3 regions of the Desulfothermus okinawensis JCM 13304 genome follow, and region 2 is predicted to be linked to each of the others. Evidence: riboswitches for the same ligand, from Rfam matches in the RefSeq annotation. Region 2 holds a riboswitch; each other region holds the start of a gene.
The links. Region 2 has a riboswitch for cobalamin ahead of ACYQ0O_RS07960 (DUF2162 family putative transporter). Riboswitches for the same ligand answer to the same signal wherever they lie in the genome.
Positions count from the first base shown of each region.

Region 1: it holds a riboswitch for cobalamin, as region 2 does, so the genes downstream of both, cbpB (peptide-modifying radical SAM enzyme CbpB) here and ACYQ0O_RS07960 (DUF2162 family putative transporter) in region 2, are expected to answer to the same signal.
Region 3: it holds a riboswitch for cobalamin, as region 2 does, so the genes downstream of both, ACYQ0O_RS01905 (sirohydrochlorin cobaltochelatase) here and ACYQ0O_RS07960 (DUF2162 family putative transporter) in region 2, are expected to answer to the same signal.

Region 1 is NZ_BAAIEW010000035.1:23,550-30,554, forward strand. It holds gene ACYQ0O_RS12000 (hypothetical protein) at 1-499, shown strand, start outside; tRNA gene ACYQ0O_RS12005 (tRNA-Leu) at 503-587, opposite strand; gene ACYQ0O_RS12010 (hypothetical protein) at 661-879, shown strand; gene ACYQ0O_RS12015 (16S rRNA (guanine(527)-N(7))-methyltransferase RsmG) at 843-1,508, opposite strand; gene feoB (ferrous iron transport protein B) at 1,832-4,006, shown strand; cobalamin riboswitch at 4,050-4,249, shown strand; gene cbpB (peptide-modifying radical SAM enzyme CbpB) at 4,482-5,852, shown strand; tRNA gene ACYQ0O_RS12030 (tRNA-Asn) at 5,951-6,026, shown strand; partial or broken gene ACYQ0O_RS12035 (DUF3387 domain-containing protein) at 6,202-7,005, opposite strand, start outside.
Region 2 is NZ_BAAIEW010000017.1:45,546-52,550, reverse strand. It holds gene ACYQ0O_RS07975 (cobaltochelatase subunit CobN) at 1-2,852, opposite strand, end outside; gene ACYQ0O_RS07970 (DUF2149 domain-containing protein) at 2,794-3,132, opposite strand; gene ACYQ0O_RS07965 (MotA/TolQ/ExbB proton channel family protein) at 3,129-3,752, opposite strand; gene ACYQ0O_RS07960 (DUF2162 family putative transporter) at 3,749-4,468, opposite strand; cobalamin riboswitch at 4,588-4,866, opposite strand; gene ACYQ0O_RS07955 (hypothetical protein) at 4,993-5,115, opposite strand; gene ACYQ0O_RS07950 (hypothetical protein) at 5,136-5,750, opposite strand; gene ACYQ0O_RS07945 (nucleoside recognition domain-containing protein) at 5,677-6,036, shown strand; gene ACYQ0O_RS07940 (nucleoside recognition domain-containing protein) at 6,043-6,651, shown strand; partial or broken gene ACYQ0O_RS07935 (IS256 family transposase) at 6,780-7,005, shown strand, end outside.
Region 3 is NZ_BAAIEW010000003.1:21,876-28,880, forward strand. It holds gene ACYQ0O_RS01880 (potassium channel family protein) at 1-353, shown strand, start outside; gene ACYQ0O_RS01885 (phenylacetate--CoA ligase family protein) at 483-1,748, shown strand; gene rnz (ribonuclease Z) at 1,842-2,774, opposite strand; gene ACYQ0O_RS01895 (KH domain-containing protein) at 2,775-3,014, opposite strand; gene ACYQ0O_RS01900 (TatD family hydrolase) at 3,163-3,966, opposite strand; cobalamin riboswitch at 4,068-4,348, shown strand; gene ACYQ0O_RS01905 (sirohydrochlorin cobaltochelatase) at 4,474-5,448, shown strand; gene ACYQ0O_RS01910 (TolB-like translocation protein) at 5,483-6,964, opposite strand; gene ACYQ0O_RS01915 (EAL domain-containing protein) at 6,965-7,005, opposite strand, start outside.

The DNA.
Region 1 (7,005 bases), on a different contig from region 2:
TTTTCATGAAAACATCTCCTTTTTAGATATACAAATGAAAGAGATTCTGTTTCCTAAAGAACTATTTCCTGTTTTAATGTTCTGGGCTTATTTGTTTTTATCCATTGGTACTGCATCTCTATATTCCACATTTTATTTAATGCTCAGAAGAAATAGAGATGATTTTGGAAGGGATTATTATAAGTTCACTATTCCTGCATGTGCTAGATGGTGGTATGCTATAATTATTTATTTAATATTTTCAATTAGTAAGGCCTTAATGGTGTTTGGAAGTTTTAGTAAGGTGCCACTTATAGTTTGGGGGATTTTGGGGGTAGAATTGTTAGTGGTACTAATAGTCTTTACTTTAAATCACAAATTGATCAAAAGTGAACATCCAATAAGGCTTAAAGAAATCATGGTATTAAGCCCCTTTTGGGGGGTACTTATGAACATACTCTTTGTCATGGGGTCTATTTTTGAATTGGGATACAATATAGTATCGGGGAAATTTTTTTAGGAGTGCCGGGGGAGGGAGTCGAACCCTCACGGGCGCGAGGCCCGCGGGATTTTGAGTCCCGTGCGTCTTCCAATTCCGCCACCCCGGCGTGAGATGGATGATTTATATTTAAATAGTTGTTAGGTGTCAAGTGTAGATTTTTAATTGAAAGGGGTTGTTGGATGATTTTAAATGAAAAATATATTGATGAACTAATTGAGTATATCCGTTCTGGAAACTTGGCCCAGGACTTTGAGTATTCTACTGAAGAAAGGAGGTATGAGATCCTGGATTTTTTGGAAAAGCTCATGGACCTTGGGGAGGTTGCAGATGAAGCAGCCACCAAAATTATATTTAAAAACACTCAACTTGGGGCCTTTTTTGAAAATAGCCAAAAATAACGGCTTTTGTTTGAAGATAATATATATGAATACTCCTTTATGAAACGAAAGCCCTGCAAGTTGTCTTTATGCCAGGGATGGTTAGAAAAAATTAACACATAACCATTATCCTTTACATACTTTTTAGATAATTTTAAAAATTTGTCCCAGGGACAAAATGCCCTTGAGAGACAAAGATCAAAGTCCTTTTCTCTCAGTTCTTCAATGTTTCCCAAAAAAAGTCCTGTATTCTTTATTTGTAGGAAATTTATCATTAAATTTATGAAAACTCCCCTTTTTTTTCTAGGTTCCACCATGAGATAATCTCCATTTTCATACAGAATCCTGAAAGGAATGCCAGGTATACCTGCTCCTGCCCCAATATCCAGCATCTTGAACTGGTTATAATGGTTTGAAAATGGGGAGGTTATGTTAAAAAAATCTGCCAGGTATATGGAATCTAAAATAAGCTCGTCAAAGATTAGTCTGGGTTCCTTGGTGCCAACCATGTTGGCTTTTTCTGCCCATTTGCTTAAATTAAATATAAAAGTGCATAATTTTGTTGTATGGTATGAATGGATATTTATACTGAGATTTGCTTCATGATTTATTTTTTTTAAGATATATCTTTCAAGAGCCTTTTTGTCCATGGGTCTTTATTTTAAAGAAAGTACTTAAACAAGACAATAATGTTTTCTGCTTATTCCATGCTGTGTCTGTGTATGTGATCTGTGTCTGTGGTCTGTAACTTCCCTATACTCACACATACACCCCCACTCACACTTTCACATACACCCTTCACCCTTCTACCTTCTACTAATAACTAAAGACTAATAACTAATCACTATTCACTTGATCCATAACCCAATCAATAATCGGAGCTAAAGAAATAGGCAGATACTTAAAAAAATTATTGACTATCAAACAAAGTTAGGTTTATCTAATTTCTCCATTAAAGGAACTAGGAGGATATATGAAAGAATTTACAATTGCCCTTGCTGGGAACCCCAATTCTGGTAAGACCACGCTTTTTAATTTACTTACTGGCGCTAGGCAGCATGTTGGAAATTATCCAGGTATTACAGTTGAGAAGAGGGAGGGATATGTAAAACATGGCGAAGTGACTCTGAGGATTGTGGATCTTCCAGGAACCTATTCTCTCACTGCCTATTCCCAGGAAGAGTTGGTGGCCAGGAATTTTATTGTAAATGAGAAACCTTCTCTAGTTGTTGATGTTATTGATGCCACAAATTTAGAGAGACACATGTATTTAGCTGTACAGTTTATGGAACTTGGTGTTCCACTAATCCTGGCTTTAAATATGATGGATGAGGTAAAAAAGAAGGGTATGGAGATAGATATTGACAGACTTTCTTCCCTTTTGAAATGTCCTGTGGTGCCCATGGTGGCCAAAAAGGGGATAGGGAAAAATGAATTAATTGAACAAGTGGTTGAATGTTCCATTAATGAAAGGGATTGGGTGCCTATTACTATTTCTTATGGACCAGATTTGGATCCTGTAATTGAAAAAATGTCAGAACTTATAAGAGAAAGTAACTTTTTAACTGAAAAATATCCTCCTCGCTGGATAGCTTTGAAGTATTTGGAAGAGGATGAAGATATATTGTGCAAGGGGGATAAGCAAGATAAAGGTGTGTCTAGTGGGTTAAAAGCACTTGCAAAAGAGGTATCAAAACACTGTGAGAAGACCCTAAACACTGTGCCAGAAGCCATAATCGCTGATTATAGGTATGGATATATAAACTCTTTACTAAAAGGAGTGATAAAAAGGCGTTTTGATACTGATAGATTGGATATATCTGATAAAATAGATAAGGTGCTTACCCATAGGTTCATTGGTCCACTCATTATGGTATTTGTCCTCTATCTTATGTTCAAGATGACTTTTTTGTTTGGGGAATATCCCCTTGCATTGATTGAGAAGTTTTTTGGGCTACTGTCTAATGTTGCATCCAAATACCTTCCGCCGGGTTTTTTTAAATCTCTTGTTGTTTCCGGGATCATAGATGGTGTTGGTGGGGTTATGAGCTTTGTTCCTCTTATAATGATAATGTTTTTCATACTGGCCTTTTTAGAAGACAGTGGGTACATGGCCAGGATGGCCTATATGCTGGATAGGGTTTTAAGGATATTTGGTCTCCACGGATATTCTGTGATGCCCTTTATCATTTCCGGGGGAATTCCCGGAGGGTGTGCTGTTCCAGGAATAATGGCCACCAGGACGCTCAGGGGACCCAAGGAGAAGATAGCAACTATTCTAACGGCACCATTTTTTTCCTGCGGAGCAAAGGTCCCTGTTTTTTTGCTCCTTGCTGGGGCTTTTTTCCCAAAAAGCGGTGACAAGATTATGTTTGCTTTGACCATTTTTTCCTGGCTATGGGCACTTGTTATAGCCAAGTTATTTAGAACCACTGTAATTCCAGGAGAATCCACTCCCTTTGTGATGGAACTTCCACCTTATAGGCTACCAACGTTAAAGGGCCTTATTATCCACACATGGGAGAGGGTCTGGCAATATTTGAGAAAGGCTGGAACAGTTATTTTACTGATCTCTATTATAATTTGGGCAGGTATGAGCTTTCCATCTCCTCCTAAAAAATTAATAGATCCCATTAACAAGAAGCTGGAGATTTTAGAGATGGAGATCTCTAAAACTGATATCACCCAGGAGAAAAAAAATGAGATTTTACAACAAATACAAAAATTAAAGGGAGAGAAGAAGAAGATATCACTTATAAATTCCTTTGCAGGAAGATTGGGTATAATGGTGGAGAATGTAACAAAAATAGCCGGGTTTGACTGGAGGAGTAATATTGCCCTTTTAGGGGGTATTGCTGCCAAAGAGGTAATTGTTTCTACCCTTGGAACTGCTTATTCTTTAGGGGAAGTTGATGTGGACAACTCCTCTTCTTTATCAAAGAGGATAGCAAGTGATCCAAACTGGAATAATATCAAGGCCATAAGTTTTATGGTCTTTGTCCTAATTTATGCTCCATGTTTTGTGTCCCTTGTTACCATTGCCCAGGAATCAAATTGGAAATGGGCTGTATTTTCCGTGACTTTTAATACCATAACTGCATTTTTGGTCTCTGTGTTAATTTATCAAGTAGGCATAAGGTTTTTTTAGCCCATTGACTTTTGTTGGGAATTTTATTAGACAGATAAAAAATAAATGAGAGATGTCTCCTAACATCTCGGAACACGGTGAAAATCCGTGGCGGTCCCGCCGCTGTAATCGGGGAGGTTGTCCTGCCTAGGGATCAGGTGTTTATCCTGGTCCGGTCACTCTCAAGGTCCACCTTGGGGGGAAGGCCGTGGGGCATACTGATGATCCGAGAGCCAGAAGACCTGTTAGGGGATATATATTTCGGAGTCCTGATGGTAAAGGGACCCGGGAAGACAAATGTGTTTTCCTGGGTCCCTTTTTTATTTGGCAAAAAATAGTGGTCCACAGCAAAAAAGGTCAAAAAAAAGGAGGTATGAGCCATGAAGAAAAGTGTTATATCCTATCGTCGCAGGTGCAAAAAACTAGGGAAAAATACCGGTCTTTCCCACTATATCCTCTTGACCCCAAAGGCCAAGAAATAGGTAAGTGGTAGCTTATGAATAAAACAACATATGTGAATACCGGTTATGGTCCCAGATTTTCTGTCCTGGAAATAGGGGTAGCTGATAGGGTTGCTGTTGTTGAAGGAGATAGTGGATTCTGGGCAATTATAGATTCATCTGAGCTTCCAGAGGTGCTTGGAGGGAGACTTACAGAGGACTTCCTCAAAAAGGAGAAGGAGTTCAAAGAGGAGATGGAGAATCTCAGGTTCAAGCTGCCTCCATCTGCTGTTTACTTTAACCCCACAGATAGGTGTAATTTTGACTGCACCTACTGCTATCTCCCCAGGGATAGGAGGAAAAACGGCATTTCAATGAGTGGTGAAGAGGTCTGTTCCCATCTGGGAAAGCTCCTATCCTTTTTTAAAGAAGTCCTTGGAGATGAGGCCAAACCCCAGGTGATATTCCACGGTGCTGAACCAATGATGGCAAAAGAGGCTGTTTTTGAGGGGATATCAAAATACAAAGACCACTTTCTCTTTGGCATACAGACAAATGGGACCCTTTTAAATGATGAGGACCTTAGGTTTATTAAGGAGAATCAGGTTGGACTTGGTATATCCCTGGACGCTCCAGTGGAGGAGCTTGCCAATACCACAAGGAAGAGTTGGTCGGGAAAAGGTGGGTTTAAAAAGGTAGTTGAAGTTATTGAAAAACTATCAGATTATCCTGCATACAATGTGATTACCACTGTTACAAAATACAATGTGTCAGTGCTAAAGGACCTGGTTAAGTTCTATTTTGATCTAAGTGTTCCAGTGATCATGCTAAATCCCGTTCGTTGTACCCAGGAAGGTGGAAGACTCTCTAAACCAGATGACATGGTGTTTTTAAAGGAAATCACAGAGGCACTGGATTATAGTTATGAGCTCTATGAAACTTCAGGGAGAAAGGTAGTAGTAGCCAACTTCGCAAATATCCTTGCAGGAATCCTGGGACCTACTGGTAGGAGACTTATGTGTGATATATCTCCATGTGGTGGAGGAAGGTGTTTTTTTGCACTGGCTGCCAATGGAGATATCTTCCCGTGTAGTGAATTTATTGGCATACCAGAGTTTAAGGCGGGAAACATAAAGGATGATTCCATATCTGATATCCTGAAAAGAGACCAGATTAAGATGGTGACCAGTAGAATGGTTGAAAAGATAGAACCATGTAAATCCTGTGCTGTGAGACATTTTTGTGGTGCTCCCTGTCCAGCAGAGGTCTATATGCTCAATGGAGATCTAAACACCGTTGCACCATTTTGTAATTTCTACGAAGGACTTATTAGATATGCCTTTAAGGTGATATCCCTTGGCAGGGAAAACGCCTATCTCTGGGATGGCTGGGAAGAGGAAACTGAATGTACTTATAATTTTGCTTAAACATTATGAGGCTGTGGACCACTATTTACAAATTTTTCTAAAAAATTTGTTCTTGACTTGGAAAAGAAAATCAATATAATCAACTCTCGTTGCATTGATCCCCGGTAGCTCAAGCGGCAGAGCGGGTGACTGTTAATCACCATGTTGGCGGTTCAAGTCCGCCCCGGGGAGCCAGAAAAAGCAAAATAATTAAGGCCACTTAGAGAGAGTCTCTAGGTGGCTTTTTTGGTTTTGAAATTAGTCACCTTTTGCGAGATTGGGGTGGAGACTTTGGGGGGAAGTTTCTTTGCAAACCACCATTTTTAATTGCTTGGGTTGAAACAAAGGGTACATTCCTATCTAAACTGCCTTAATTGACCAACTCATTTGCTATAAGCTCTGCCTGTTTTAAAAGAGTTTCCGTGGCAAGCTGCTGCATATCTGGAGGATAGCCAAATTGCCTTAAGGTTCTTTTGATGATGACCCTTAATTTTGCCCTTGCACTTTCCCTTATTGTCCAATCTATGCTTGTGTTTTTCTTTACTTTATTAAATAAAACAGTAGCAAGTTCTCTGAGTTTCTCTTTTCCCATAAGTTCTCTTGCGCTTTCATTATCAGCAACTGCACAATAAAAGGCATACTCATAATCAGATAATCCCATTTCTTCTGGCTCTTTATCACTTTCTTTTATCTCTTTTGCAAGTTTTATAAGCTCATCTATAACTTCAGCTGCTGTTAAAATTTTATTGTTATATTTTCTTATTAAATCTTCCAAGGATTGCATAAGGGATTTACTTTTTACAAAATTTACTTTCATTCGTCCTTTGATTTCATCATTAATAAGTTTTTTTAAGGTTTCAATTGCCAAATTCTTATGTTTTAACTCTTTTATCTCTTCTAAAAATTCATCAGATAAAATTGAAATATCAGGCTTTTTCAATCCTGCTGCATCAAATATGTCAATAACACCATTTGAGGATATGGCTTTGTCTATAATCTGTTTTATTGCTGTCTGATAATTTTCAATGGTTCCTTCATTTTTTGTGTTAAATTTTATAAGCCTTGATTTTACAGCTTGAAAAAACGCTACTTCCTCTTTTACTTTCATGGCTTCAGGGTGGGGCACTGCTATTGCAAAGGCCTTTGACAGTGCAGTAACAGCATCAACATATCT
Region 2 (7,005 bases):
ATTGTACCATATGCAGAAGGTGGCGCACCAAATATTCGTATTCCAGCCAACTTTTCTGCCATGGTTTTCTTTACACCCTTTTTAATTAATTCTACTTCTATTTTTTTTGAATGAGCAGCTATAAAATTCTCAATATCCTTTTGTCGTTGCGCCATTTTCACTGCATCATCTAAAAGCTGAATGATATTTGGAAACATATCTCTAAATAGGCCAGATGGTTGCATAAGCACATCTATACGTGGCCTTTGTAGCACTTTACCTGAAATTGGTATCACCCCTATCACCCTGCCCTTTGAATCCCAAACAGGCTTAATCCCCATATAATATAGGGCTTGAGAAATATTTATCCCTTCATCTCTACATGTTTCCACACTCCATAAGATCACCTCTACTTTTTCTGGATATCTTCCACCATGGTATGTTTTATATTTTTCCAGGGACTCATCCACCAATCTTTTTGCAACCTTATATGCCTCTTTTGAAGGTATTTTGGAGCTGTCAAATGCATACAGATTTCTTCCAGTGGGAAGTGAGTCAGGAGACCTTATGGGGTCATTTCCATGACCTGGCGGGATATACCTACCATTTAGGCCATTAATTAGATTTTTTATCTCAAGTTGAGCGCTTTGTTTAAGCCTACTATAAAAATATTTAATGGGGTCTTTAGAGATATCCTTATAATTTTCAGCAAGTGTTTTTGCAAAATCCCTTGCACCTTTGTCCTGGATTTTTCCGTAAGTGTGCAGACCATAAGGCAGGTATTGCTGTTTTAGATCTATTAGATAATGTTCTATATCCTCTAAAGATTCTTCTGTGATCTTTTTGATCTTAAGATCCCTATCTATCCCTGTTTTCTTTACAAGTCTTTTTATCTCTAAAAGTTTTTCCTCTGTTACCCTGCTATTTTTATTTTTTGCAACTTCATATTCATTTAATTTTTCTTCAAGTTTTAAATATTTATCAAAGAGGTTTCCCTTTTTTATAACTGGAGTTAAATGGGAAAGTATTATTCCCCTGCCCCTTCTCTTTGCCTGTATTGCCTCTCCTATATCGTCCATTACATAAGGATATAATACAGGTATATCTTGAACTAGATAATCCCCATTATCCCAGTAAATGGTTCCAGCCTGCTTCCCTGGCATCCACTCATGGGTACCATGGGTTCCCAAATTGATTATTGCATCTGCCTTAAACTTATTTTTAAGCCATAGATATACTGCTACATATTGATGATGAGGAGGTAGTGTCACATCATGATACATCTTTATTGGATCCTGCCCCCATCCTCTAGATGGCTGGGGCAAGATAATAACATTATCACTTATCTTTACCATTGGAATAATAAAATTTCCCTTATAAACCATTATCTTACTATCTTCAGGAGCTCCCCATTTTTCCATAACTGGGGCTATAAAATTCTCAGGACAATCTTTTATCCATTCTTTGTATTTTGATATTGGTAAAAGTACTACTTTTTTAGAATCTACTAACCTCTGGATTTCTCCTTTTGCATAATTTCCAACATTTCTACCTGACAAAAGCATTGCATTTTTTAAAGTCTCATAGTCTAGTTTAATGTTCTCTCCTATATTGTATCCCTGTTTTCTTAAATTAATTAATATATTGGATAAAGATTTCATAACATTCAAATAACTTGCACCTATATTTTGTTTACCTGGATGATGATTGTAATAAATTATTGCTATTTTTTTATATTTATTTTCTTTTATCTGGAGTCTTCGCATTGCCTTAATCCTGTTTATTAGCCAATCAACTTGATAATCAATTATTTCATCTTGAAAATAATATTTTTGGACAGAACTATTGTATCTCTTTTCTTTGGAACTAATAACTGTGGGTTCAATAATACCACCTAATTCAGGTATGGATATCTGAAAACTAACCTCAAAAGGAGTAAGTCCAGTTTTAGATAATTCCCATTTATTTTTACTTAAATTCAGCAAGGAAATAACATTATAAACAGGGACATTGAGCTCCTTTAGTGTATTTTTGCCATTATCATCTAATGATGCAGAAAATTTATAGGAAATCCCTATAATAAAATCCACTTTATGGGGAAGTAGAAACTTCCTAACTCCCATGTAGGCTGGGAATCCATATACTACCATTACATTTATATTATTTGCCTCAAATTTTTGCACCAATTTTTTGATTAATGTATTATTTACCATAGAGCTATAATATGTAATTGCCACCCAAAAACCATGTTTTTTAAAATGCTTTGAACTTTTATACCATCTTAGATAATCTTCAATATTTGTAAAAAATTTGTCAGAGTAGGGATGAGCAATAAAAATTTTTGGAAGTATTTCAGGCTTTTTATATGATATCTTTACATTTAATTCTTTGTTTAGGACATATTTTAATAAATTTTCAGTGTTAGATGGAGATGGAAACAAAAAATATTTTATTATATTATTATCAAATATTAGTCTTTTTTCAGTAAAATATCCACCATGTTTTCCTCTCAATGAAATTATCTTTTTTTTATTAGATATCATGGAAATTATTTTTTTTGTGGCTGGATACATTATATCTACTAAAAACACATGGTATTTTCTTAAAAAGGATTTATCAATCTTCTTAAAATGTGATACCACCACAAAATCTATGTGTTTTTTTACATATATCTTTGGATATTTTTTATCTATATTATTTATAGCATGTAAAATTGGAGATGAGTAAGGTTCTCCTATTAAAAAAAGTATCTTGGAGTTTTTGGCATAGCAAATATTACTTAATACCACAAAAATAAAGAGTGAGAAAATAATTTTATTGGTTTTCTGGGATATAGATAATTCTACCATCTTTAAGCCTGTATGCTGTGCCAAGTTTTTCCCCTTCTCCCTGACCTATTTTTTTTGTAACCTTATATGCCTTTATAACCTTTCCCTTTTTTGTAATTATCTCCATTTTCACATGGTTATCTTTTTTTATTATGGTTATTTCTGTGTCTTTATTAAAAAAATCTGTTAAATGATAAACGCTTAAAAGAGCTAAAAGAAGACTTACAATAAATACTAGACCAAGATCAAAGAGGTTTGCAACTCCAGATAAGGGATCATCGTCAATATTAGAAAATTGATATCTCCTTGTTTTTAAGAATTTCATTTTAATACAATCCTCATAAAGGCCTCTGTGATTACCTCTATATACATGATATCTTCTTTAATCCATCTTTCCTTGATAATAGAGTAAAAGTAAGCAATAACTCCCAGGGCAAGCCCAACAACTGTTGTGGTAAAGGCAATAATTAAACTTGAAGATAACCGGGTAATGTCCCCTGAGCTAAGTGAACTAAGACCTGTTCCCATTGGAATAAGAGTGCCCATGAGTCCAAGACTTGGACCTATTCTAACTATCATTTTTATTCTGTTTAGTTCTGAAATCATATTTAATTCTGTATGTTGCAATAGATTTTCAACTGTTATATCAAGGAATCCATTTTTATTTTTTATTATATTATTTAATTTAAGCACATAATTTTTCACATTAAAGGTAAATTTATCAAGATATTGATCAGATAATTCTTTTTTACTGTCTATATCATTTAATAATATATCAATATTTAATGATTTTACTTTTCTTTTTCGTTCGACAAATTCAGATAAAAAATTACCTGAAACATACAAAATATAAATACCTAATATTACCAACAAAATCATTACAGGAAGCATCAGGGAAGATGAGATAACATATATAATAGTTTGTAAAATAGAGTTTATATTCATTTTATTAAATTCCTTTTATGAAAATAGCCAAATAATATTATAATAAGTGAGCTTATTATGATATACATATCTTTTAGACTAAATTTATGGCTTAAATTAGAATGCATTGATAGACGATAGATATTAGTGAGTTGTCCAATTTGTGGTGCAAGTAAATAAACCAATAAAAAATATATTCCTATAAAAATAAGTGTATATCCTAGAAAATTTATAAATGATACTTTCCTGTACCATCTAGTTAATATATCCAATAATATAAGGGTAAAAATTTGAATAGCTAAAAATATAAAATAAAAACTAATAAGATATTTGATATTATACTTACCAATAAATTTAAATAAAAAAGATAAAGTTAAGAATATAACTATCATACAAAGGGGACATGGTATTAATAAAAATAAATAGGCCTTTGTATTTTTTATTTCCTTACAAAGTATATTAATCCCCCAATATATCATGCCAAGTGCCATTATTAGATGGATGGACATTCCTGATTTTAAAAATCTTTCAAATAGAGGAAATATACTTGTTATATCAACGTATTTTATAATAAGATAAGATAAATAAAAGATAGAAAAATAGATAGCTACAGTAGTTCCCAGCATTGTATAATAATGCCTCTTGTTATTTTTTATATAATATAACCCCATGGCAGATTTTACCGCGAAAATTGATAGAGTAAATATTATTCCAATCAAAAATGACCTTATAATCATCCTTAAACTTTCCCTGAAAATAAAAAAATCCCTGAAATCCTACCAATTAGGACTTCAGGGATTTCCCGTTTTTATCCCCAAAGACTTATATTTTTAAGTCCCTTGCCCCGAAGGACCTTAAAAATATCCTTGCTCAGGCAGGTCTTCTGACTCAAAGGATCATCCTACTCGCTGCGCCTTCCCTCCCCCGCCACCTTTTTTAGCAAGGACATAGGCGAAGCCCAAAATTCTTGACCTTCACACACTGCTACTAGCAAATAGCAAGTCCTTCACTTGAAAAGGTGGCAGGAGAAGTGGCCTTATGCAGCTTTCGTCCCCTTATCACAGCCGCGGGCCGGTTCCGGAGTTTCACCGGATTCCCTTTTAAGCCTGACGGCACCTGAACAATTTTTTGTTTCTGCTTGGTTGAATCAATGCTTACAAAGATTAATTTTTGTTGTCAAGTTAGTTTGACAAAAGGATTTAATTAAATAACAGCCTCAATTCTTGTTACATTTTTATTGAACTAATTCAATTTCTTAAATTTATCCTATCCTTTTTATTTTGATTTTTGACTGGCTGTTAATCATACCATATTTTTTTGAATTCCATTTTTTCTTAATTATTTTGTCCCATAAATTAGATAAAAGATCTTTTCTAACACTCATCTGTTATCCCCCTTTTTTGTTTAATCATTAATAGACATGGGACATATGGAACTATTGCTACAACCATCACATCCTATATGTACTTGTTTTTTCAATGTCTCCACCTCTAAAATCTCAGCGCCTTTTGTTTTGAGAAAATAAAACAAAGCCATAAAAAATATGCATATTCCAATAATCCATGCAATTGATAAAATAGGGTGTTTATTAAATGTGGCAAGCTGATAAAATAGGGTAGATACTGACCAGGCAATGATTATTGTATATATTACAATAAAGGTTGTCCACCTTGGTCCTGCTTCCCTGTAGATTGTGGCAACTGCAACTAAACATGGGGGAATACCTATATTTTTATTTGCAATGTATCTTACCTTTATGTTTACTATTAATGTTGGAGGATGTTTTATTGATTTTTTTGATATTTTCTGTGGAACAGTATTCGTAGATGGTCTATCCCACTTACTAAGTAATTTCCATTTTCCAGCATGGATTATCACAATACTCGCCAATGGAGTAGGAGCGGGCATCCAGACTGTTGCAACCTTTATCCCCCCAATAGGATTTATGTTCCTGTGCCTTTCTATCTTAGAGGATTCAGGATATATGGCCAGGGCTGCTTTTGTTATGGACAGGCTCATGAGGGCAATTGGTCTACCTGGAAAGGCATTTATTCCAATGTTAGTTGGTTTTGGGTGTAATGTCCCTGCCATTATGGCAACCAGGACCCTGGAAAACGAAAGAGACAGGCTCATGACCATAGCCATGAACCCATTTATGTCTTGCGGCGCCAGACTCCCGGTGTACGCCCTATTTGCAGCTGCATTTTTCCCAACAGGGGGAACCAATTTAATATTTTCCCTGTATTTAATTGGCATCCTAATAGCCGTGATTACAGGTATCTTATTAAAAAATACTGTTTTATAGGGAGAGATTTCTTCATTTGTAATGGAACTTCCCCCCTATCACATGCCTACTCTTAAGGGCACTTTAATACACACTTATGACAGATTAAAGGTGTTTTTATTAAAGGCAGGTAAGGTAATTATTGTTATAGTAATGGTTTTGAGTTTCTTAAATTCCATTGGCACTGATGGAACATTTGGACATAAGGATACAGGTTCTTCTGTATTATCTCAGATCGGCAAGACCATAACCCCCATATTCCATCCCATTGGAATAGAAAAGGATAACTGGCCTGCTACTGTTGGGCTGTTTTCTGGTATATTTGCAAAGGAAGCAGTGGTAGGGACACTTAATTCCCTCTATGGAGCTGAGGCCAAATCAAAAACTAATGAGGAGACTGAAACATTTAGTTTGATTCAAGGGATAAAAGATGCATTTAACTCAATTCCTGAAAACCTATCAGGACTTATGGCTTCAATTACTGATCCCCTTGGAATTAGTTCTGCAACAAATGAAGGGCCTGAGGATGTGGAAAAGGCTACTTTTCAAATTATGCAGACCCATTTTCATGGAAAAGTAGGGGCATATGCCTATCTTCTCTTTGTACTCTTATACATCCCATTGTTTGGAAGTTAAAATAATTTTGTGTAAAGAGGGAATAGATGATAATATGGAGAACATAAAAGGGTATGGAAAAAAAAGATAGAGGTTCCCTATAGGGAACCTCTGCGAAAAACTCACTCCAAAACAAAATAAGTAAAATAATGAATAAAGACACGTTAAACAATCTCTTAGATGAATTAATACAAAACCTGATATCTGGCAAGTTATCTTCCCAAGATTTCTATGAAAAAATTAAACTCTCTGTAGTTCCTTTGATCCTTAATACCATTATGAAGGAAGAGAGGAATATTTACTTAAAAGAAAACACAGAAGAATATGCTAATGGTTTTTATCCAAGAACCCTGTATCTAAATAACACTCCTTTAA
Region 3 (7,005 bases), on a different contig from region 2:
AGAATTTAGAGCATCTAAAAAATGCAAAGGCAGATGAGATTATAGTGGGGGGGGAGATTAGTTCCAAGCTACTGGTACAGGCAGCATTGGATCATGGGGTGACAGAGATTGTAAGTGAGCTCATTTCAAATAGGTATGGAAATGAATTTTATTTGACTAAGGTTCCTTCTAATCTTGTTGGAAAAAATTTTTTAGACGCCCTTATGTTACTTAAAAAAGAACACAATATACTCTGTCTGGGAATTTTTGATCATTCAAATAGTACATATCTAGCCAATCCATCCCATGATTTTGTCCTAAATGAAAGAGACAAGCTGGTGGTTATCGCAAATACTCGTCCAGAGTTTGATTAATAAAAAATTATAGGAATAGTTGTTTTCGCATGTATATTTTTATTCACAAGCAATTGCCTTGACATCTACAGGAAAGTCCTTAACACTACTTATCCATCAAATTTATTATAGTTGGAGGTATGTCTTGGTATGACCAGAAAAGACAGGACAGAGGGAATCTACAGTCGTCTTGAGGTGTTAGACGAGTCAGAGAGAAAGCAGTTTTACAGGATACACCTAAAGGAACTTTTGCAATATGCATACAGGTATTCAGAGGAAGTAAAAAAACGTTTTGACAGGGCACAATTTGATGTAAATAAGTTCAAAGATCTATCAGACATCAAACACATACCAATCTTAAAGAAAAAAGAGCTTATTTTTCTCCAATCAATGGGACCACGACTTGGTGGGCTACTTACAAAGGATTTGGGTAAGATGAGACGTATATTCATGTCTCCAGGTCCAATATTTGATCCTGAAGACCGCAAGCCAGATTATTGGGGGTGGACAGAAGGATTTTATGCTGCTGGTTTTAGGACTGGTGATATTGTCCAGAATTGTTTTAACTATCATTTAAATCCAGCGGGACTCATGTTTGAAGAACCTCTCAGGAATTTAGAGTGTGCAGTTATTCCAGCAGGTCCTGGAAATACCAATACCCAGTTGGAGATCATGAAAAAGCTAAAGGTTACTGGATATGTGGGTACCGCCAGCTACCTTTCCCATATTGCACAAAAGGGTGAAGATATGGGAATTAATTTAAGAAAGGATCTGTCTTTGGAAGTGGCATTTGTAACTGCTGAGAAGTTGTCTGAAAAAGTGAGGAGTACCCTTGAAAAAAAATTCGACCTTATAATGAGACAGGGATATGGAACTGCAGATGTGGGGTGTATTGGATACGAATGCTACCACAAAAATGGACTTCATATTTCATCAAAGGTTTATGTGGAAATATGTCACCCTGATACAGGGATTCCATTAAAAGAAGGTGAAGTAGGGGAAGTTGTTGTAACAGGTCTTAACAAGACATACCCTTTAATCCGTCTGGCCACTGGAGACTTATCATATATTGAACGAGGGACATGTCCTTGTGGTAGGACTTCTCCAAGGCTAGGAGGGATAATTGGACGTGTGGATACAACAGCCAGGATAAAAGGATTATTTGTGTATCCACATCAAATCGAACAGGTAATAACTAGATTTGACGAGATTAAGAGATGGCAGCTTGAAGTTACAAATGAAGGTGGAATAGATGAGGTTACCTTATATGTTGAAGCTACGGAGTTTAAGAGAAAAGATGAATTATTACATACTTTTAGAGAAAAAATTAAAATCAGGCCAAATTTGAAGATAGTACCTCCAGGCACTTTGCCTCCAGAAATCAGACCAATAAATGACAAAAGAAGGTGGGAATAAAAACTAAAGGGTGTTATCTTTTATATAACCCAAGTTTATCGTTTTGATAAACTTGGGTTATATATTTAGGAAAAATTTCAGAATAACCCTTCTTTATTGTTGCTTAACTTTATAGTCTCTCTTTACAGCAGAAAACTTAATTTCCATCCCGTCAATAGCTGCAATGGTATTTTTAAAGATCTTTTTTGCTTCTTCTTCAAAGGGCTCATTGCTACTATATCTCTGTGAGAAATGAGTGAGAATGAGTTTATCTACCTCACTTTTTTTTGCAATTTCAGCTGCTTGTGAGGCAGTTAGGTGATTGTAATTTTCAGCAAGGTCCTTTTCTGTTGAAAGATAAGTGGATTCACACACCAAAATATCGGCATTTTTTGCTATTTTGTATGTGGTATCACACATCTTTGTGTCCATAATATAGGAAAAGATCTGGGTCTTTTTGGGTACTGCCACTTCTTGTAAAAAGATCCTTTTCCCTTTAAATTCAACTGTACCTTTGTCCTTTAAATCTCCAATTGCCTGTGGTGGGAAATCTTTTGGTAACTTGGATGGGATTACGTTCCATCTAGGTGGATCACATATACGGTATCCATAACAATCAATTCCATGGTCCAGTTTGTATGCATACACCAAAATTTCCCCTGAGATTTCCACTGGTCCCTCACTTTTCACTGGCCTTGGAATAATATTGAGATTGTTGTGAAATATAGCTGCATTTATGAGATTTCTTAAAAAAATCTCTCCCTCTTTTGGGTATATTATTTCCACAGGATGTTTTATTTGATTGAGTGAAAGCCTCTGGATTATTCCAGGTAAACCAAGGCAGTGATCCCCGTGGAAGTGGGATATAAAGATTTTTTTTATTCTATTTATTGGAACCTTAAATTTAATTATCTGACGTTGCGTTCCTTCTCCAGGATCAAATAAAAAGTCCTCTTTATCCCATCTTAGAAAAAGTCCCACATGATTCCTAAAGGTACTGGGAACCTGTGAAGCTGTTCCCAGTACCACCAGTTTTTTTTGGCCCATTTAGTCTTGATCCACAACTATCAGTTGATATTCTTTTTTGTGTTTTTTAGATGCAGCAGCAACTAAGACCCTTAGTGCTTCTATCATCTTCCCCCTTTTGCCTATAACCTTACCCATGTCCTCCTTGGCCACTTTTAGTTCTAGAAGAGGCATGCGTACATTCTCTAAATTTTCCTCTATTACTACCTCTTCTGGCCTGTCCACAATTTCCTTTACAAGCTTTTCAACAAATTCTTTCATCACTATCCACTCTCTTGTTAAAGGTGAGACAAAAAAGAGCCAAAAAACCAATCCAAAATTGGATGATTAACTTAGTAGATTTTATACTCTAGTCTGCATTTTTGCAAGGGTAGATGCTCGCTTTTACATATGTTGTGTTGACCTACTTTTAGTTTAGTTGTTTATTCAGGTTGTAAAAGGATATAACATTATCTTTTAAGAGTTGAGATTTCTGCCGAGGCTTTAGACCATTTTCTTTGACGAATTGTATGTATTCTTTGGAGATTTTTTGTCCCCCATCACTATTTAATAGTATTTTGTTTATGTCGTAGAGATTCATATTTACTATGGATTCTACATCTTCTTTACTAGATTTTCCTTGTTGTAAGGTAATTCCTATATGGACATGGATATTTTTTAATAATTCAATGGTACTTAGTTCAACATGATCAATTACTATTTGCTTGTGAAGCGCATTATAATTACTTAAGATTTCCAAAGTTTTTTTGGTAATCTCGTATTTGTTGTTTCTCGGTGTATGAATCCCAATTCTTTTATTCTCTGGCAAATAGTTTATGCACCAATCTAGTTGTTCAATAAATATCTTTTCTTGGTCTTGGTCGTATCCATCTAGACCTATTTCTCCTATACCAAGACATTTAGGATCTTTCATGCTATTTTCTAGGGCCTTTTTTATTTCAGTGGGTAGATTCTGTTTGTCCTTCAATTCCCTGCAAATAGTCCTGGGATGTATTCCCACTTTATAAAAAAAAGGAGAATTGACTTTAGATATATTCCTTGTGATTTTTGCTAAATAGTCCCAGTATTGGGCATATTGGGATATATCTTTGATTTTATCATTATACGCCCAAACAATACCTCCAATATTGTTGGAATAGTACTTTTGGGGGAAATCTCTGTCTCTTTTTATCAAGATATCCCCATGCATATGGGAGTCAATTGCAACTATCATCTCATCCCTCCATTATAGTTGATGGGGAATTCTAAAATCCAATTAAGAATATTGTCAAATCATAATATTTAAATAAAACTATTGACTATTTGAAAATGAAAAATTATTAGCCATTTTGTGGTGCCCAAATTATGGGCTTAAAAGGGAAGCCAGTGAAAATCTGGCACGGTCCCGGCCGCTGTGACAGGGGACGAAAGCTGCAGATGGCCACTTCCCCGCCACCTTTTTAAGCAAGGACGTAGGTGAAGACAAAAGTTTTTGACCTTCACACACTGCTACTAGCAAATAGCAGGTCCTTCACTTGAAAAGGTGGCGGGGTGGGAAGGAGCAGTGAGTAGGATGATCCTGGAGTCAGAAGACCTGCCACAATAATTTTTTTTCATAATCTGCCAGGGACAGATTAGCCTTTAAGGGTGAAGAAAACTCGGGTGCAACCCTTTAACTGGATTTGTGTCCAGTTAAAGGGTTTTTTTATTTTTAATTATCTTTTAAAAGGAGGTAGCTGGCATGAGGTTTTTAAGGGTTTTATTTGTAGCAATTATTTTATCAACATTGATCCTGGGCAGGGGAATGGCTATGCAAAATCAAAAATCAAAAACTGCAATCGTGGTTGCAGCATTTGGTACCACGTATCCCAAAGCGCTAAAGTCTCTTATCAATGTAAAGGAGGCAATAGAGAAGGACTTTCCCTCTGTTGAGGTGAAAATGGCATTTACTTCAAATATTATAAGAAAAATCTGGCATAAAAGGCAGAACGATCCTAAATGGAAAAATAGAAAGGATATCCCAAGTGATATACTCCATGTAAAGGGTCCCCTTGCAACCATTGCTGATTTGCAAGATGAGGGATATAGGACAATTATTGTTCAGCCAACTCATTTCTACGCAGGTGAAGAGTTTATGGACCTAAGTTCATATATAAATGGACTAAATTCCATTAAGACACTAAAGAAAAAATATATGCCCTTTGAAAAATTGGTTATTGGACGTCCAATAACAGGTATGTGGGGTCCAAAACACGACTATATTGAAGATATTGAAAAGACAGCAAAGGCCCTTAAGGATGATGTTATGTATGCGAAGAAAAAACACGCGGCCCTGGTATATATGGGACATGGAAATGAATTTTTCTCAACAGGTATCTATGCTCAGCTTCAAAAAAAGATGAGACAGATGTATCCTGGGGTAAAGATATTCATTGGTACAGTTGAAGGATTTCCTACTTTAGAGGATGTGGTATCTGGACTGGTCCACTGCAAGGTAAAGAGGGTGGTGCTAAAGCCACTTATGATGGTGGCAGGTGACCATGCAAATAATGACATGGCAGGAAATGATAAAGATTCCTGGAAATCTGTGATTAAATCCAAAGGGATTAAAGTCTATCCAGTAATAAAAGGCCTGGGCGAGAATCCCGAGATAGTAAAAATAATTGTAGAACATGTAAGGCAAGCAGCAAAAGATAATGGGATTGATTTAGATTAAAGAATAGAGGGGAGATTTTACTCCCCTCTATTCTTTAGAAACATGCTTCCGTTACATAGAATTTGGGTCCTGGTATTCTGATTGCCTGTCCAATTACGCAGTTTTTTTCAAAAAATAATGGTAGTCCCTTGAGAAATCCAAGAAATTTTTCTTTTGCCTCTACTCCATCCACTACCATAAACGTACTTTTACCATTGCTTGCCACATAGGTTATGTGCTTTCCATCTTTAGAAAAATAGGGAAAATCAGTCCATGTATATGTTTTGCCCTCCACACCATCTAGTACTATAAAATACTTCTTATTTTTCACAGCAATGTATGCCAGGTGTTTCCCATCATTAGAGAATTTAGGACGCCTTACAAAGTCGTAGCCTTTACCTTCTTTTCCATCCAGTACAATAAACCACCTTTTTCCCTTTCTGGCCCTATAGGCTACATGTTTTCCATCACTGGATACCACTGGTAGGCCTACTGAGTCATAAAATTTTTGAGGTTTATTATTTATAAAAACAGCTCCTTTTTTTTCTCTAACCCCCATATAAAAAAGCTCACTTCCCTTTGAAAAGAAGTAAACTCCAATTTGATCCAATTTAGGTCCTTGTTTTCCATCTAACACAATAAACATTTTTTTGTCTTCATAACCCATGAAGGCAATGTTTTTACCATTATATGAAAATATGGGGGTCCCAACAAATTGATAGGCTTTAGATTCTTTTCCGTCTATAACTGCAAAAAAATCCCTATTAATCCTTCCAACAAAGGCAATGTGTTTTGAATCAGCACTAAACACTATGTCTTTTACTTCATCATAAGAAGAACCTCCAACTATTTTTCCGTCCATGACAACACTGTATTTGTCTTTTATTTTAACAGCATAGGCAATGTGTCTGGAATCTGGGCTGAAATGGGGCTTTAAAACAAGGTCATATTCTTTAAGTTCCTGGTTGTTTAGACAAATGGTTGATTTGCCATTGTCTTTTAAAGCCACAATGGCAATTTTTTTTGAATCAGGGCTAATTACAGGTGATATTTTTTCAGCTACGGCCTTATAGCCTTTCCAGGGATTTCCATTTACCACTAAAAATTCCCTCTGATCTGCGGTGGCAATGAATATTATCTTTTTCCCATCAGGGGTAAATTGGGCATTGTACACCTCATCAAATCCCTCAGACAATTGGTTATTATATAAGACATAGGCCCTGTCTTTGATCTTTCCCATAACCAAAAAATTTTTCCCATCTGGAGAAAATCGGGGGTATCCCTTGGCAATTCTGGAAAACTCAATTGTTTTTTTGCCATCCACCACAGCGATCATTTTCTCTTTGTCCTTTGATATGCAAACAAATCCAATGTGTTTTAAGTCAGGTGAAGGAACTACTGATGCCGGGATCAATGAATAACCAACAGGGCATGTCCCTTTAAAGAAGACCTGTTCTTTTAACGTGGTGGCATATAACTTTGCGGTCAGTAAGTATGTTAATGCCAAGGTGAGGAGAATAATTTTTTTTAGTTTCATTTAAACCTCCATTTTTAGAAAATTTTGTGGTATCTCTGGTC